DNA from 2 places in the Kitasatospora sp. NPDC097605 genome. Region 2 is predicted to be linked to the other one. Evidence: riboswitches for the same ligand, from Rfam matches in the RefSeq annotation. Region 2 holds a riboswitch; the other holds the start of a gene.
What was found. Region 2 has a riboswitch for guanidine ahead of ABTX81_RS14950 (DMT family transporter). Riboswitches for the same ligand answer to the same signal wherever they lie in the genome.
Positions count from the first base shown of each region.

Region 1: linked by a shared signal. The riboswitch ahead of ABTX81_RS33035 (hypothetical protein) and the one ahead of ABTX81_RS14950 (DMT family transporter) in region 2 are both predicted to bind guanidine.

Region 1 covers NZ_JBEOSF010000042.1:51,072-56,166, reverse strand. The annotation lists gene ABTX81_RS33055 (hypothetical protein) at 1-520, shown strand, start outside; gene ABTX81_RS33050 (hypothetical protein) at 847-1,275, opposite strand; partial or broken gene ABTX81_RS33045 (helicase associated domain-containing protein) at 2,103-2,390, opposite strand; gene ABTX81_RS33040 (hypothetical protein) at 2,380-2,508, shown strand; guanidine-III (ykkC-III) riboswitch at 2,906-2,964, shown strand; gene ABTX81_RS33035 (hypothetical protein) at 3,183-3,887, shown strand; gene ABTX81_RS33030 (hypothetical protein) at 3,968-4,495, opposite strand; gene ABTX81_RS33025 (Lrp/AsnC family transcriptional regulator) at 4,580-5,095, opposite strand, start outside.
Region 2 covers NZ_JBEOSF010000011.1:61,417-66,511, forward strand. The annotation lists gene ABTX81_RS14940 (xanthine dehydrogenase family protein molybdopterin-binding subunit) at 78-2,405, shown strand; tRNA gene ABTX81_RS14945 (tRNA-Cys) at 2,507-2,578, opposite strand; guanidine-III (ykkC-III) riboswitch at 2,834-2,899, shown strand; gene ABTX81_RS14950 (DMT family transporter) at 2,945-3,259, shown strand; gene ABTX81_RS14955 (MFS transporter) at 3,355-4,794, shown strand; gene ABTX81_RS14960 (polysaccharide deacetylase family protein) at 4,838-5,095, opposite strand, start outside.

The DNA.
Region 1 (5,095 bases), on a different contig from region 2:
GGAGGCGGTCGCCGCACTGGAGAGTGCAGTTCCGGGCCTGGTGGCCCTGCGTCTGCCGGGGCCCAGGAACGTCGACCGGCGGCTCGTGGAGGCCGGCCTGGGCACTGCCCTGCCGGAGGACTTCAAGCTCCTTCGCGAACTCTACCCGACCTTCGGCCTGGGAGACTTCCTCGGCTTCGGCGGGCCGGAGCGCGGCCACGAGCAGCTCTGGGTGGAGGGTGCGCGCGGATCGCTGGAGGATCTGGAGGAGTTGTGCTCGGAGGCGAACCTCGCCGCGCCGTTCCACCCCTTCCCCGCGCCGGGCGGGCTGCTTCCCTGGGCCGGTTCGAACCAGGGCGATCTCTTCCTGTGGGCCACCAGTCCTGCCGGGCCGCAGGAGTGGACGGTCACGGTCGCCTCGCGGAGCTCCGCCTGGTGGCACTACACCGGCGGAGCCGTCCAGTTCCTTGCCGACCTGGTCACGGGCGCGGTGGAGCCCTGGGCCCTGCCCAGGGTCAGCCCCGACATCGCGGGATGGTGATCGGAGCCAGTCCGCCCGCACGGCGAGCAGCCGCTCGGCGGCTCCCGCACTCACGCGACGGCCCTCGCCGCCTGGCGCGCCGGGCCCGGGGCGGGTCAGCCGCTCCCGGGCGAACGCGGCGAGGACCGGGTCGATCTCGGTCGGCACCACCCCGCAGTCCTCGGATCGGCGGGATCGCGTCAGCGGGATGCCGTCCTCCAGCGTCTCCGCGCGAGGGTGCTCCAGGACCAGCAGGCGGCGCCGGGCTCCAGCTCCCGGACGCGAGAGGTGGTGGGTGGACCGTCCTTGAGCTGGAGCCCTCGCCGCATATCGGCGGAGCTGGTAGGTCAGCAGATCACCTGGAGCGTCGACACCTTCAGCCAGTCCGCGTGGGTGTCGTAAGCGGGCGCGTGCCCCGTGGTGTAGACGGGAGCGGAGCCCTGATACATCTTCACGCGCTTCGGGTAGGCCATGTTGTTGTACCACTCGCCCTGACCCGTGGCCTTCCACGATGCGGGCACGTTGAACGTCACGCCGCATGTGGCGGGGATGTAAGCCATCGTGGCCACGTCAGCACTCCATGCACAGAACCTGCCGTCACACAGGCTGGCCAGTTGCTGGGGCGTCTCCACGCCGCGATAGAGGACCACTCCGTCGCTCTGCACGATGCGCTGCACGTCGGACGCCGGGTTGCTGGCGCTCGCCGTAGCCGTCGGCGCGGCCAACGCTGCGAGCGACAGAGCGACGGCCGCCAGCACGGTGAGTACTCGCTTCACAGAATCCTCCTGAGGTTTTGAAGGTCGGCTTCAGAAGCAGTCCCCCCGGCGCCCCAATCTCCTCAGGAACGCACGGTGTACCTCTCTGCGGGGGCGGCTTCAGCGGGTCGGCGTCGATGTTTCGCGCCCTCCGGCCGGAGGGCAAGGCCCGGCGCCTGTCCCGGACACCCTGTCGATGTCCGGGCAGGTCACCACCCGTGTCCGGGACACCCGAGGACGCCGCAGCGGACGCGGCGGGGCGGCCGTCCGCGGATGCGCCAGCGCGGGCCGGGTCATGACATGCTTCTTCTGGGACGGCCTGGTCCCCGCGAGCCGGGCCGCGGCCACCTACCGGGCCCGAGAGTTCCGGAGGGTCACATTCCGAGGTTCAGAAGCCCACCCGATGTCAAGCCGACCGATCCCGCCGGATCCCGACACGAAGACGCCCCGCCGGTCACACGGAGGCTTCAAGTAGTGGCGGCCCAGCCGGTCCGGTCCGAACAGGCCGGTGCCCCACCCACGCGGGCACCAGAACCACCGGCCGTCATCGGCGAGAATGCCCCCGGGCCCGCTGCGAACCCCCGCCGACCTACAAGGTCAACACCTTTCACCAGGGAGCGGGCTGTCAGAACCGGCTGCGCCGCACATCGGGCCGGGCGGGCTGAACCGGCTCGGCGCGGTGCAGGGTGAGGGCCGCGCTGCGGGTGCGTTCCAGCCAGCTCATGACCTGGCGCAGCGCGGGCGGGTCGAGGGTCCGGGTGAGGTCGCGGACGGCCTGGTGGTCGTCGTCGGTGAGCGCGGCCAGGCCCGCGCGGTCGAGGGCGGTGTAGAGGGTCGTCCAGGGCGTTCAGCTTCGAGGCCTGGCCGGTGGTGAGGCCCGCGGCCTTGCGCTGGCGGCACGTCCACGCGCCCACCGCGTAGTCGTCGAGCTTCGCAGTCGCCGGGATCGCCAGGTGGCCGTGCCGGCGGTGGAAGGCGGTGGCATAGGCGTAGCCGCGTTCCCAGGCAGACGGCCTCGCAGGACCGCGAGTAGGTGCGCGGCCGCCCGGTGCGCGGCGTAGGGACGGGGTTGGAACAGCCGGGCCGGTTCCGCACTGGTGGCCGGGGTCGGGCTGGGCGAGCACGGTGGTGGTCATCGAGGTGGCCTTCCATCAGCAGCAGGCCGAGACCGGCACGGTGGCCGGCCCCGGCCGCACCCGGACCAGCACCCGGGTGCCCCCGACAATGCACACCGCCCGCTTGTCCGCGGTCTGACCGCACCCCTTGACCAGGCCCCCTTGTCCTGCCCGGTTTGCCCTGGTCAAGGGCCTTGTCCTCCAGGTTTGTCCGTGACCGGGATCACCCGTGGACAGGAGGAAGCGGCCGGGCCGGACCGGCGGCGGCGAGGCCCTGATCGAGCGCCAGGCGCAGCAGGGTGAGGCGTCGTTCGGGTGCGCGGACAGGAGCGGGATGCCGTCGGCGGTGACGGCGACCGGGCGGCCGGGGACGAGGGCGATCCAGCTGCCCGCGTCGTCGTAGACCTCGGTCCAGCCCGCCAGGCGGCCTCGCTGTTCGAGGGCCTGGACCTCGCAGCGGCCGGGCCAGGTGAGGTGGACCAGGCCGTCGCCGAGCGCGTAGTCGCGGTGCGGGTCGCCCAGGCCGCGCAGGGTCGGCGGCGCCCGACGGCTGCCCCGGACCGCGTCGTACCCGGTGACGACAAGACGGCGCAGTGACAGCGGGCTGGTGCCGGTCGCAGGCGAGGAAGCCGGCGCACGGCGCTGCGGGGTCGCAGCCGTCGGCGGAGGTCTCGGCCGCGGCCAGGTCGGCCATGGAGGCCCATGCAGGGGCGCGCCGGTCATGACGAACGTGACCGTCCGGGTGGACGAGGTGGACCTCGAGGACGAGGACCAGGAGCAGCAGGAGCCGAGCAGCGGCACGTGGTGAACGGGTTGCTCGCCGAGGTGGGCGAGACGGGCCGGCGGGCGGCCGGGTGGGTGCGCGATCCCACCGGGCGGCAGACCGAGGAGGCGCACCGCGCGGTGCTGGGGCGGGCGGCCGACGCGGTCGAGCAGGTCTGCGGGCGGGAGGTCGAGCCGGGCGCGTTCGCCGGCGCCGCCGCTCTTGCCCAGGCCCGTTCGGAGGGGACGTTCACGTCGGTTCACGAGGCGTTCTGGGCCGCCGCACGGGAGGCACACGGCGAGCGGGAGGGCACGCGGGCGCTGATCGAGGTCCTGCTGCTGCATCGCCAGCTGCCCGCGGGCGCGGTGGTCGCCGGGATGGAGACGGTGCTGCGGGCAAAGTCGTGCAGTGCCGAGCTGGTCGCGATCGAGGCCCGCAAGGCGATGGAGGCGCCCGAGGAGGAGAACGAGAGCGCCGGCGAGGTGGGGGCGGACCCGGTGCACGCCGAGGCGATGCAGCGGCTGGGCCTTTCCCCGGTGCTGCCCGGGCGGGACCGGACCTGGGCCCAGTTCCGTACCGACCTCAAACCCAACCGAGTCCCCGCAGACGGCCTCTGGTCGAACCCCGCGGACCCGAAGATGGCCCCCGTCCAGGCCCAGCAGTGGACCTCTCTGCTCACCGCCCTGGACCAGGCCGAGAAGTTTCCGCTGGCAGTGGCTAACGACCGGCTACAACCACGTCGCCGACAAACCTGAACAATAGAAGTTGACGGGGAATTCGAGCGCGGCGCGGTGGGCGTGTTCGGGTTCGCGGCGCAGCCAATTGTAGTGCTGGGTCAGGATCGCTTCCGGCCGAGCGGCGGCTTCGTCGAGCGCGGTCTGGCGGGCCAGCCGTGCGAGGGCGTCGGCCCGTAGGTGTTGACGGCGTCCCGGGCGGTCTCGAGGTCGGATCCGAGGGCGTCCTCGCGGCCGGGGCGGGCGGCGGCCATCGCCGCACGCAGTTCGGCCTCGGTGCGGAGGGCGACGGCGTTGACGTTGCGGTGGTCGGCGAGGTCGGCGGAGGCGGCGAGGGCCGGGTCCACGCACTCGTCCACCACGGTGCGGATGGAGCGGGCGGCCCAGCACGAGCCGCACAGCCCACCCGCGTGCTCGGTGCCGCAGTCCTCACACGGCAGCGCCCGCCGCTCGGCACGGCGGCGGTCGAACACCTGCTGCTCGGCGCGCAGCATCGCACGCTGGTGCAGGTGGACGTCGATGGCGACACGGTGCTGGCGGTGTCGGCTCCGGCCGCGGCCGACGCTGACGGTGAGCAGCATGACCAGCAGGGGCGCGGGGGCGCTCACGGCCGTGGCGAAGGCGTGCACCGCGCGGATCCATCGCTGGACGTCCGGCGGTCCGGGCGCCGGCGGCAGGGAGTTCGACTGCTGAGTTCCGGACTTCGGATTCGGTCAGGGCAGGACGTGGACGAGGCGTTTGACCTCGCGAAGGGTCGGCGCGGTCTCGATGTTCTGGATGCCGGGGAGAGGGCCGATGCGCCGGTCGAGGTAGTCGTAGAGGTCGGCGGGCGTCCGGAAGACGCCGCTGGCGACGAGGTTGGACGTGCCGGTGACGGCGGCGGCGAACGCGATCTCGGGGTGGGTGGCGAGGGCCTCACCGACGGTGCGCAGATGGACGGGGACGACGTTCAACCACAGCTGGGTGGTCATCCGGTAGCCCAGGAGTTCGGGGTCGAAGTCGACGGAGAAGCCGAGGGCGCCTTCGTCCCGGAGCCGGTCGAGATGGCGCTGGACGCTGGAGGGAGACCGGCCGGCCGCGGTGCCGAGCTCGGCAAGGGTGGCCCGGCCGTCGCGGGCCAGTACGGCGAACAGTACCCGGTCGGTGGGGTCCAGGAGCAGTGGTTCCAGCGAGGGCGACGATCCCGTCGGGGCCGGGGCATCGAACCGGGTGGCGTGCCAGGTGCTGGT
Region 2 (5,095 bases):
GGCGCCGCCCCCGCCGGCGTCCCGTACGGCGCCACCCCCGCCCACGGCATCCGGCTCCCCGAGGACGACCACGCATCATGACGTCGCCTACCGACATCGGCGCAGCACTCCAGCAGGACGGCGACGCGGGCGGCACGACGGAGCCGTTCGGGCTGGGCAGCTCCCCGCTGCGCAGCGACGCCCTGCCCAAGGCGCTCGGCATCTACCCGTACGCCGCCGACCTGTGGGCCGAGGGCCTGCTCTGGGGCGCGGTGCTGCGCTCGCCGCACCCGCACGCGCGGATCCTCGGCATCGACACCTCGGCCGCGCTGGCCCTGCCCGGCGTGCACGCCGTGGTCACCGCCGCCGACCTGCCGGCCGGCCCGGACGGCCTGCCGGACGGCGCGCCGTCCGGACCGATCGTCGCCGACCGTCCGGTCCTCGCCGCCGGGGTGGTCCGCCACCACGGCGAGCCGGTGGCCGCGGTCGCCGCCGACCACCCCGACACCGCCCGGCTCGCGGTCGGCCTGATCACCGTCGACTACGAGCCGCTGGAGGCCGTCACCGACCCCGAGCAGGCCTTCACCGCCCCGCCGCTGCACCCGGACGGCAACCTCTTCCGCCACCTGCCGCTGCGCACCGGCGACCCGGAGGCGGCCGGCGAGGTCGTCGTCGAGGGCCTGTACCAGGTGGGCCGCCAGGACCCGGCGCCGCTCGGCGCCGAGGCGGGCCTGGCCGTGCCGCGCCCGGACGGCGGGGTCGAGCTGCACCTGTCCTCCACCGACCCGCACGGCGACCGCGACCGCACCGCCGCCTGCCTGGGCCTGGAGCCGGACCGGGTCCGGCTGGTGGTCACCGGCGTGCCCGGCGCCACCGCCGACCGCGAGGACCCGTCCTTCCAGGTCACCCTGGCGCTGCTGGCGCTGCGCACCGGCCGCCCGGTGAAGATGACGCTCACCCGCGAGGAGTCCTTCCACACCCACACCTCGCGGCACCCGGCGCTGCTGCGCTACCGCCACCACGCGGACGCCGAGGGCCGGCTGGTGAAGGTCGAGGCGCAGATCCTGCTGGACGGCGGCGCCTACGCGGACGTCTCGGCCGAGGCGCTGGCCGCCGCCACCGCCTTCTCGGTCGGCCCGTACAACTGCCCCAACGTCTTCGTGGACGCCTGGGCGGTGCGCACCAACAACCCGCCGGCCGGCCGGATGCGCGGCGAGGGCGCGCTGCAGGCGTGCTTCGCCTACGAGTCGCAGCTGGACCAGCTGGCCGCCCGGGTCGGCGTCGACCCGGTGGAGATCCGCCGCCGCAATGTGATGGCGACCGGCGACCCGCTGCCCACCGGACAGGCCGTCACCTGCCCGGCCCCGGTGGGCGCGCTGCTGGAGGCCGTCGCCGGGGAGCCGCTGCCGGCGCTGCCGGTGGACGACCCGGACGCCGAGTGGCTGCTGCCGGGCGGGCCCGGCGGCGCCGGCGACCCGGCCGCGGTGCGGCGCGGCATCGGCTACGCGCTGGGCATGGTGCACATGCTGGGCGCCGAGGGCGAGGACGAGGTCGCCACCGCGACGGTGCGGGTCAGCGGCGACCACGCCACGGTGATCTGCGCCGCGGTCGACGCCGGCCAGGGCTTCGCCACGCTGGCCCGGCAGATCGTGCAGAGCGTGCTGGGCGTCAGCGAGGTGTACATCGCGCCGGCCGACAGCGACCAGTCGGTGGCCGGGCCGTCCGCCCGGGGCCGGCACACCTGGGTGTCCGGCGGCGCGATCGAGCGGGCCGCGCTGATGGTCCGCCACCAGCTGCTCCAGCCGATCGCCGCGAACTTCGGGATGTCGGCGGAGCTGCTGCAGATCGCCGACGGCAAGATCACCTCGTACGACGGGGTGCTCGGCATGCCGGTGGCCGAGGCACTGGAGGGCAAGGAGCTCTGGGCGACCGCGCAGTGCCGCCCGCACCCGACCGAGCCGCTGGACGAGGCCGGGCACGGCGACGCCTTCGTCTCCATCGCGTTCTGCGCGATGCGCGCGGTGGTGGACGTGGACATCGAACTGGGCGCCGTCCGGGTGGTCGAGATGACGGTGGCCCAGGACGTCGGCCGGGCACTGAACCCGCGGCAGATCGAGGACCGGATCGAGGCGGGGGTCGCCCAGGGCGTCGGCCTGGCGCTGCTGGAGGACCTCCGCACCGAGGGCGGCCTGCTGGCCAACCCCTCGCTCACCGGCTACCGGCTGCCGACCGCGCTGGACACCCCGGAGATCCGGGTCGCCGCCCTGCTGGAGGAGCGCGACGTGGTGGCCCCGTTCGGGGCCAAGGCGGTCAGCGCGGTCCCGGCGGTGACCGCGCCGGCGGCCGTGGCCGCGGCGGTCCGCGCCGCCACCGGCCTGCCGGTGGGCCGGCTGCCGATCCGCCCGGAGGACGCCGTCACCGGCTGAGCGGGCGCTCGGGGAATTCGGCGGGAGACCGCCGAATTCCCGGAAAATGCATGACGAATTGCCGGTCGGCGCTTTTGCGTCGACCGGCAATTCGCTTTCGGAGGCCATGACGGGAATCGAACCCGTGTACACCGCTTTGCAGGCGGTTCCCTAAACCACTCGGGCACACGGCCGTGGGGGTGGAACTGGTGACAGGCTGGACTGCGGGGCGCCTCAGGCGCGGCGGCAGCAGCGACAGGCGCGACAACAGCGGGGAGCGGTGGCACAGGTGCGGGGCGAGGTGGCCGCCGTCTTCCTGTCCATGTCCGACTCCTGTCGTCGTTCGCCGTGTTGGTGAATTCAGTCTGGCGGAATGCCGGGCGGAACGTCAATATGCCTTTGTAAATTCTGTGTGGCGGGATTTCCGGAGGGGTGTGCTACGGTCGGAGGCAGGTGGCCCTCCGCGGCCGCCCCGGACGAGCGCGTCGTACCCGGTGATGACAAGACGACGCAGTGACAGCGGCAACCCGGCCGCTGCCGACTGCGGAGGTACGACCGTCATGGCTTGGCTCGTTCTGATTCTCTCCGGCGTCCTGGAGACCGTGTGGGCGGTGGCCCTGGAGGCGTCCAAGGGCTTCTCCCGCCTCGTCCCGACCGTGGTGTTCGGTGCGGCGCTGCTCCTCTCGATGGGCGGCCTGGCGTACGCGATGCGCTCGATCCCGATCGGCACCGGCTACGCGGTGTGGGTGGGCATCGGCGCGGTGGGCACCGCGATCTACGGCATGGCGGTACTGGGGGACGCGGTGACCCTGGCCCGGATCGGCTGCCTGCTGCTGATCGTCTCCGGCGTGGTGGGCCTCAAGGTGCTGCACTGACCGCGGCGCCGGCTCCGGACCTAGGTCCGGAGTCGGAGAAGAGTGGCGACCAGGGTCAGGGTCCATCGGGCCGGACGCGCCTTACGATCATACGTATGACCACAGCCTCCGCCGCCTCGGCCGACACCGCCCCCGTTCCGATACCGACCGACCCCGGCGGCGGGGTGCTGGGCGACCACTTCCGGGCCCTGACCCTGGGGATCGTCTCGGTGGTCCTGGTGATCGCCTTCGAGGCGACGGCCGTCAACACCGCGATGCCGGTGGCCGCCCGCGAGCTGGACGGGCTCGGGCTGTACGCCTTCGCTTTCTCCGGCTACTTCACCACCACGCTCTTCGCGCTGGTCGTCTCCGGCCAGTGGTGCGACCGGAGCGGCCCGCTGCAACCGCTGTTCACCGGCATCGCGGTGTTCGGGGCGGGCCTGCTGGTGGCCGGCGCGGCGCCCGGGATGTGGATCTTCGTCGGCGGCCGGGCGATCCAGGGCCTCGGCGGCGGGCTGGTGATCGTCGCGCTCTACGTGGTGGTCGGCCGGGCCTACCCCGAGCGGTTGCGGCCCTCGGTGTTCGCCGCCTTCTCCTCGGCCTGGGTGCTGCCCTCGATCGTCGGCCCGGTGGTCTCCGGCGCGGTCACCCAGCACCTCGGCTGGCGCTGGGTCTTCCTCGCCGTACCGGCGCTGATCCTGCTGCCGCTGGCGGTGATGGGCCCGGCGCTGCGCCGCTCGGAGAAGGAGCAGCCGGTGCTCAAGGGCGCCGCGTTCGACCGCCGCCGCACCGGGCTGGCCGCGATGGCCGCGCTCGGCGCCGGCCTGCTGCAGTACGCGGGCCAGCGGCTGGACCTGCCCGGGCTGCTGCCGGCCGTCGCCGGGGCGGCGCTGCTGGTCCCGGCGGTGCTCGGGCTGCTGCCGGCCGGCACGCTGCGGGCCGGGCGAGGACTGCCGACGGTGATTCTGCTGCGCGGGGTCGCGGCGGGGGCCTTCTTCGCGGCCGAGGCGTTCATCCCGCTGATGATGGTGACCGAGCGCGGCCTGTCGCCGACGCTGGCCGGGCTCACCCTGACCAGCGGTGGCCTGTCCTGGGCGCTCGGCTCCTGGATCCAGGGCCGGCCGGGGGCCGAGCGGTACCGCGAGGCGATGATCCGCGGCGGCTTCGTGCTGACCGCGGTGGCCATCGCCGGGGCGGCGCTGGTACTCGTCCCGGCGGCGCCGACCTGGGTGGCGGCGGCGGCCTGGGGCGTCGGCGGGATCGGCATGGGCCTGACGGTCGCGAGCGTCAGCGTGCTGATGATGAAGCTGTCGACGCCGGAGGACGCCGGGGCCAACTCGGCCTCGCTCCAGGTGAGCGACGCGCTGGGCAACGTGCTGCTGGTGGGCCTGTCCGGGGTGCTGTTCGCGGCGCTCGGCGGAGGCTCGGTGGCCGCCGCCCACGACGGCGCCGGGGGCACCGGGTCGACCGGGGCGTTCGCGGTGATCTTCCTGACCATGACCGGGGTCGCGCTGCTCGGCGCCCTGGTCTCCGGCCGGGTCCGCAAGTCCGGCTGAGCGACCGGCCGAGACCTCGGCGGGAGGCCGGGCGGGCCACGATTCAGAAGCTCTCCCAGCCCCCGGCCGGGGCCTGGCCCGGGCCCAGGGTCCGGAGCTTGCGCAGCACCGCCGGGTCCTGGGCGTCCAGCCAGTCGACCAGTTGACGGAAGGACACCAGCCGGACCTCGGGCCGCCCGGCGATCGCCTTGATGACGTCCTCGACGGCGTTCATGTAGATGCCGCCGTTCCACTCCTCGAAGTGGTTGCCGATGATGTACGGCGCGCGGTTGGTGGTGTAGGCGCGCTCGAAGCCCATCAG